3 regions of the Streptomyces sp. NPDC001594 genome follow, and region 2 is predicted to be linked to each of the others. Evidence: riboswitches for the same ligand, from Rfam matches in the RefSeq annotation. Region 2 holds a riboswitch; each other region holds the start of a gene.

Region 1 (2,257 bases), on a different contig from region 2:
CAGCAGCCGGGTCCCGTAGCGGGCCGACGGGAAGGAGGCGCAGTCGCCGACGGCGTACACCCCGGGCAGGGAGGTGCGCAGGTGGGCGTCGGCGGTGACGGAGCCGTCGGGGCCCCGCTCGACGCCGCTGCCGGCGAGCCAGTCGGTGGCGGGGCGGGCGCCGATGCCGACGACGACGGCACCGGCGGGCAGCTCGCCGCCGTCCGCGAGGAGCACCCGGCCCTCCTCGATCCCGGCCACCTTGGCGCCGGTGAGCAGGGTGGCCCCGGCCCCGGCGTACCAGCGGGCCATGGGGGCGGCGACCTCGGCGGGCAGGGCCCCGGCCAGGACCCGGTCGGCCGCCTCGACGACGGTGACGGCGCAGCCGGCCTCGCGGGCGGCGGTGGCGAACTCGGCGCCGATCCAGCCCGCCCCGACCACGACGACCTCGGGGGCGGCGGCCAGCACGGGGCGCAGCCGGGCGGCGTCGTCGAGGGTGCGCAGCAGGTGGACGCCGGGGACGCCGCCGGTGCCGGGCAGGGTCAGCGGGGTGGCCCCGGTGGCCAGGACGAGGACCTCGTAGGGCACGGGGCCGGCCTCGGTGTCCAGCTCGTGGTCGGCGGCGCGCAGGCCCGTGACCTCGACGCCCAGGCGCAGGGTGATGCGCAGGCCTTCGAAGTCGACGTCGAAGGCGGAGTCCTCGGCCTTGCCGAGCAGCACCGCCTTGGAGAGCGGGGGGCGGTCGTAGGGCTGGTGGGGTTCGGCGCCCAGCAGGGTCACGGGGCCGGTCCAGCCCTGTTCCCGCAGGGCCACCGCCGTCTGCACGCCGGCCATTCCGGCGCCGACGATCACGACACCGGGCTCCGCCCGTCCCGTCTGTCCCGTCTGTTCCGGCTGCTGCCGCGTCTGCTGCTGCGTCTGCTCGATCACACGCTCAGCCTAGCCACCTGACGACCCGTCAGGAAAGCGGGGGGCGTCCACCGCGGGGAGGCAGCCTTACCCGCCACCGGCCCCGGGGTTAGTCTGGCCACCGTACCTATCGCGGGAGTCCGGGCGCACCGGGCTGAGAGGGAGGCTGGCCGGCCTCCGACCGTACGAACCTGATCCGGGTCATGCCGGCGAAGGGAGGGGCTGGACGCCCATGCACGCATCCGACAAGGGACCCGACCACCCGTCCGGGCAGCGGTCCGAGCCGCGGTCCGAGCCGCGGTCCGGGCACCGGGGCCACGACGTCCTCGTCATCGGCGGCGGGATCATCGGCCTGGTCACCGCCTGGCAGGCGGCCCGGCACGGGCTGCGCACCGCGCTCGCCGACCCCGACCCCGGGGGCGGCGCCGCCCGGGTCGCGGCCGGCATGCTCGCCGCCGTCACCGAGCTGCACTACGGCGAGGAGACCCTGCTGGGGCTCAACCTCGCCTCCGCCGCCCGCTACCCCGAGTTCGCCGCCCAGCTCACCGAAGCCAGCGGCGGCATGGACCTCGGCTACCGCGCCTGCGGCACCCTCGCCGTCGCCCTCGACGCCGACGACCGCCTCCACCTGCGCGAACTGCACGCCCTCCAGCGGCGCTGCGGCCTGGAGTCCGAGTGGCTCACCGGCCGCGAGTGCCGCCGCCTGGAGCCCATGCTCGCCCCGGGGGTACGCGGCGGGCTGCGCGTCGACGGGGACCACCAGGTCGACCCGCGCCGCCTCGCCGCCGCCCTGCTCACCGCCTGCGAACGGGCCGGGGTGCGCATCCACCGCACCAGCGCGCGCCGGCTGCTCGTCACCGCCGACCGGGCCCGCGGGGCGCTCCTCGACGACGGCACCGAGCTCCTCGCCGACCAGGTCGTCCTGGCCGCGGGCTCACTCAGCGGCCGGCTGGACGGCGTACCGGAGCAGGTGCTGCCGCCCGTACGGCCGGTCAAGGGACAGGTGCTGCGGCTGGCCGTACCGCCCGCCTACGCGCCGTTCCTGTCCCGGACGGTACGGGCCGTGGTGCGCGGCAGCCACGTCTACCTGGTCCCGCGCGAGAACGGCGAACTCGTCGTCGGCGCCACCAGCGAGGAACTCGGCTGGGACACCACCGTCACCGCCGGCGGGGTCTACGAGCTGCTGCGCGACGCCCACGAGCTGGTCCCCGGCATCACCGAGCTGCCGCTCGTCGAGACCCGGGCCGGGCTGCGCCCGTGCTCCCCCGACAACGCGCCGCTGCTCGGCCCGACCGACCTGCCCGGACTGCACCTGTCCACCGGCCACTACCGCAACGGGGTACTGCTGACCCCGCTCACCGGCGACGTG
Region 2 (2,257 bases):
TCAGGCCGTGGCACATGTAGAGGGCGATCAGCATGATCGCGCTGGCCCCGACCACCGCGACGACCAGGGGGTTCGAGCCCTGGAGGATCGCCGGGAGGATGAACAGGGTCAGCACCCCGAAGCTGACCACGAGCGCGATGAGCGCGAACAGCCCGCGCATCCGGCCGACGACCACCACCGCGACCGCGAAGATGCCCGCCAGCAGGGCCATCGGGAACTTCCGGTTCAGGTCGATCACGGAGTACTGGAGGTCACGCGGCGCGTCCGGCGCATAGGCGACCACCACCTCCTGCCCCTTCTCCAGCTGCCGCGGCGCACCGGGCTGGACGATCTCGAAGAAGACGCGGCCCTTGTCCGGCCCGGTGCCCACCTCGACGGTCGCCCTCTTGCACGCACCGCCCGGCGACGTCTGCGCCGCACCCCCGGGGGCGGGGGCGCCCCCGGGGGGCGGAACCTGCGCGGCGTTCACCGACTTGCAGTCGATGTCGGCGAGCGCGACCACCTTGCCCTGCTGCGTCTGGCGGTCGAAGCCCACCCCGGTGCGCTGGTGGGCGGGGGCTCCGCCGGGCCACAGGACCACCAGGCCGACGAAGACGGCGGCGGCGAAGGGGATCAGTACGGCGGAGATCACCCGCCGCAGGTGCTTGGACACGGGGGCGGCGGGGCCGTGCCCGTGACCGTGCCCATGGGAATGCCCGTGGCCGTGGGAGTGCCCGGCTGGGCCACCGGCCGCGTGCCCGTGGGACGCGTGTTCGTGACCGGTGTGGCCAGTGGGCTCGTTGGGCTCGGTGGGGGGAGGTGGCGAGGTCGTCACCGGCAGATCATCGCAAGAGATGAGGGGGCCCACTGTTCAGCACGCCACAGATGACGCTAGCGTGGGGGCTACTTTGCACAACGCGGGAGCTCGGAGCACCGGGCTGAGAGGGCGCTGATCACCGTACGCGCAGCAGATTGCGTACGGGAGGAGGCTGCGTCGACCGCCGAACCTGTTACCGGGTAATGCCGGCGTAGGGAGATCAGGTCTCATGACCATTCAGGACGCACGCACGCCTGCCGCCGGCGAGAACGCCGACGGCCAGACCGAGCGCCAGCCCGGCTGGCACAAGGGATACCTGGCGGGTTCCCGCCCCGACATCCGGGTGCCGGTCCGCCAGGTCCACCTCACCAACGGCAAGGACGTCACGCTCTACGACACGTCCGGTCCGTACACCGACCCGCAGATCGAGACGGACGTCCGCCGCGGGTTGCCGCCGCTGCGTGAGAACTGGATCATCGGCCGCGGTGACACCGAGGAGTACGCGGGCCGCCCCGTGCGCCCCGAGGACGACGGGATCAAGCACACCTCGCCGCGCGGCGGCCTCAAGAACCTCGACGCGGTCTTCCCCGGCCGTCCGCGCCTGCCGCGCCGCGGTCGCGGCGGTCAGGCCGTCACGCAGCTCGCGTACGCCCGGCGGGGCGAGATCACCCCGGAGATGGAGTACGTCGCGATCCGCGAGAACGTCTCCCCGGAGGTCGTTCGTGAGGAGATCGCCGCAGGTCGCGCGGTGCTCCCGGCCAACGTGAACCACCCGGAGATCGAGCCGATGATCATCGGCAAGCGGTTCCTGGTGAAGGTCAACGCCAACATCGGCAACTCGGCCGTCACCTCCTCCATCGAGGAGGAGGTCGACAAGATGACCTGGGCCACCAAGTGGGGCGCGGACACGGTCATGGACCTCTCGACCGGCCGCAACATCCACACCACGCGTGAGTGGGTCCTGCGCAACTCCCCCGTCCCGATCGGCACCGTGCCGCTCTACCAGGCGCTGGAGAAGGTCGACGGCCGTGCCGAGGACCTCACCTGGGAGATCTACAAGGACACGGTCATCGAGCAGGCCGAGCAGGGCGTCGACTACATGACGGTCCACGCCGGCGTGCTGCTGCCGTACGTGCCGCTGACGGCCCGCCGCAAGACCGGCATCGTCTCGCGCGGCGGCTCGATCATGGCCGCCTGGTGCCTGGCGCACCACAAGGAGAACTTCCTCTACACGAACTTCGAGGAGCTCTGCGAGATCCTCGCGGCGTACGACGTCACGTACTCACTGGGCGACGGCCTGCGCCCCGGCTCCATCGCGGACGCCAACGACGCCGCCCAGTTCGCGGAGCTGAAGACGCTGGGCGAGCTCAACACGATCGCCAAGCGCCACAACGTCCAGACGATGATCGAGGGCCCGGGCCACGTCCCGATGCACAAGATCAAGGAGAACATCGACCTCCA
Region 3 (2,257 bases), on a different contig from region 2:
TCGCGTGCTACTTCACGACGATCGAGGACCATGCCTTGACCCACTGGTCACGGTTCTTCGCGATGGCCTCGGGGGCCACGTTCTCCGGCTTCTCGACGACCACGCCGTGCTTGGTGAACACCTCCGGCAGCTTCGCGTCCTTGACCACCGGGTTCACGAACATCTGGAGCGGCATGTCCTCCTGGAACTTCTTGCCGATCAGGAAGTCGATGAGGGCCTTGCCGCCCTCCTCGTTCTTCGCGCCCTTCAGCAGGCCCGCGAACTCGACCTGGCGGAAGCAGGTGCCGGTGGCCACGCCCGTGGGTGCCTCGGCCGGCTGGGGCTCGCCGTAGAGGACCTCGACCGGCGGGCTGGAGGCGTAGGAGACGACCAGCGGGCGGTCGCCCTTGGCCTTCTTGCCGCCGGCGGAGCCGGAGAAGCGCTCGTTGTAGGCCTGCTCCCAGCCGTCGACCACTTCGACGCCGTTGGCCTTGAGCTTGCTCCAGTAATCCTTCCAACCTCCCCCAGAGGCTTCGCCCTGGGAGGTGCCCCCATCCCCATACTTGCCGACGGAGGCGAGGAGGAAGCCGAGGCCGGGCGACGAGGTCGCGGCGTTCTCGGTGACCAGCAGGTTCTTGTACTCCGGCTTGAGCAGGTCGTCCAGCGTCTGCGGCGGGGCGATCTTCTTGTCGGCGAAGTACGCCTTGTCGTAGTTGACGCAGATGTCGCCGGAGTCGACCGGGGTGACGCGGTGCTGCTTGTCGAGGACGAACTCGGGCTTGACCTCGGCCAGGCCCTTGGCCTCGTAGGGGGTGAAGATCCCGTTGTCGAGGGCGCGCGAGAGGAGCGTGTTGTCGACACCGAAGAAGACGTCGCCGCGCGGGGAGCCCTTGGTGAGGATCTCCTGGTTGAGGGCGGCGCCGGCGTCCCCGGACTTCAGGACCTTGACGGTGTAGCCGCTCTGCTGCTCGAACTCCTTGAGGACCGAGTCGGTCACGTTGAAGGAGTCGTGGGAGACGAGGGTGACGGTCTTGGACTTCGGCGAGCCGCTCGCGGCGGCCCCGCCCGCGTCCTTGGTTCCGCCGCCGCACGCGGTCAGCGTGGTGACGCCGAGGGCCGCGGCCAGTGCCGCCCCCGCGATCTTCTGGGTGGTGCTCACGATCGATTCCTCCTGGGTATGACCAGGAGAAGACGCGGCCCTGCCCGGGCGCTCAGTGGAGCGGGGCGCCCGGGCAGGGCGCAACAGCTTGAGGTGGTGACCGAACTTCCTACCCAGAATGACCTGGGCGAGGTTCAGAGGGTCTGCGGCCTGACGGTTACCGCACTCTCAGCGCTGTGGCGCTCCCCTGTCGGAATATGCAGATGATGTACGCGGGCCAGCCTACCGCTCGCTCGCGGCGAGCTGTCCGCACGCTCCGTCGATCTCCTGGCCGCGGGTGTCCCGCACGGTCACGGGCACGCCGTGGCGGGCGATGGCCTCCACGAAGGCCTTCTCGTCCTCGGGGCGCGAGGCGGTCCACTTCGAGCCGGGCGTCGGGTTCAGCGGGATCAGGTTGACGTGCACGCGCTTGCCCTTGAGCAGGCGGCCGAGCAGGTCGCCGCGCCAGGCCTGGTCGTTGATGTCGCGGATCAGGGCGTACTCGATGGAGATCCGGCGGCCGGACTTCTCGGCGTACTCCCAGGCCGCGTCGAGAACCTCGCGGACCTTCCAGCGGGTGTTCACGGGGACGAGGGTGTCGCGCAGCTCGTCGTCCGGGGCGTGCAGGGAGACGGCGAGGCGGCACTTGAAGCCCTCGTCGGCGAACCGCAGCATGGCCGGGACCAGGCCGACGGTGGAGACGGTGATGCCGCGCTGCGACAGGCCCAGGCCGTCGGGCTCGGGGTCGGTGAGGCGGCGGATGGCGCCGACGACGCGGTTGTAGTTCGCGAGCGGCTCGCCCATGCCCATGAAGACGATGTTGGACAGACGGGCCGGGCCGCCGGGGACCTCGCCGTCGCGCAGGGCGCGCATGCCGTCGACGATCTGGTGCACGATCTCGGCGGTGGAGAGGTTGCGGTCGAGGCCGGCCTGGCCGGTGGCGCAGAACGGGCAGTTCATGCCGCAGCCGGCCTGCGAGGAGATGCACATGGTGACCCGGTCGGGGTAGCGCATCAGGACGGACTCGACGAGGGTGCCGTCGTGGAGCTTCCACAGGGTCTTGCGGGTGGTGTCGTCGTCGCAGCTGATGTGCCGGATGACGTTCATCAGGTCGGGGAGCAGCTCCTGCTGGAGCTTCTC

The links. Region 2 has a riboswitch for thiamine pyrophosphate ahead of thiC (phosphomethylpyrimidine synthase ThiC). Riboswitches for the same ligand answer to the same signal wherever they lie in the genome.
Region 1: it holds a riboswitch for thiamine pyrophosphate, as region 2 does, so the genes downstream of both, thiO (glycine oxidase ThiO) here and thiC (phosphomethylpyrimidine synthase ThiC) in region 2, are expected to answer to the same signal.
Region 3: it holds a riboswitch for thiamine pyrophosphate, as region 2 does, so the genes downstream of both, ACFY0O_RS22320 (thiamine ABC transporter substrate binding subunit) here and thiC (phosphomethylpyrimidine synthase ThiC) in region 2, are expected to answer to the same signal.

Annotation. Positions count from the first base shown of each region.
Region 1 is NZ_JBIAVB010000003.1:309,047-311,303, forward strand. It holds gene ACFY0O_RS07715 (NAD(P)/FAD-dependent oxidoreductase) at 1-813, opposite strand, end outside; TPP riboswitch at 1,011-1,123, shown strand; gene thiO (glycine oxidase ThiO) at 1,121-2,257, shown strand, end outside.
Region 2 is NZ_JBIAVB010000002.1:117,682-119,938, reverse strand. It holds gene ACFY0O_RS04030 (YibE/F family protein) at 1-847, opposite strand, end outside; TPP riboswitch at 887-1,031, shown strand; gene thiC (phosphomethylpyrimidine synthase ThiC) at 1,026-2,257, shown strand, end outside.
Region 3 is NZ_JBIAVB010000011.1:95,026-97,282, forward strand. It holds gene ACFY0O_RS22320 (thiamine ABC transporter substrate binding subunit) at 8-1,138, opposite strand; TPP riboswitch at 1,227-1,337, opposite strand; gene rlmN (23S rRNA (adenine(2503)-C(2))-methyltransferase RlmN) at 1,361-2,257, opposite strand, start outside.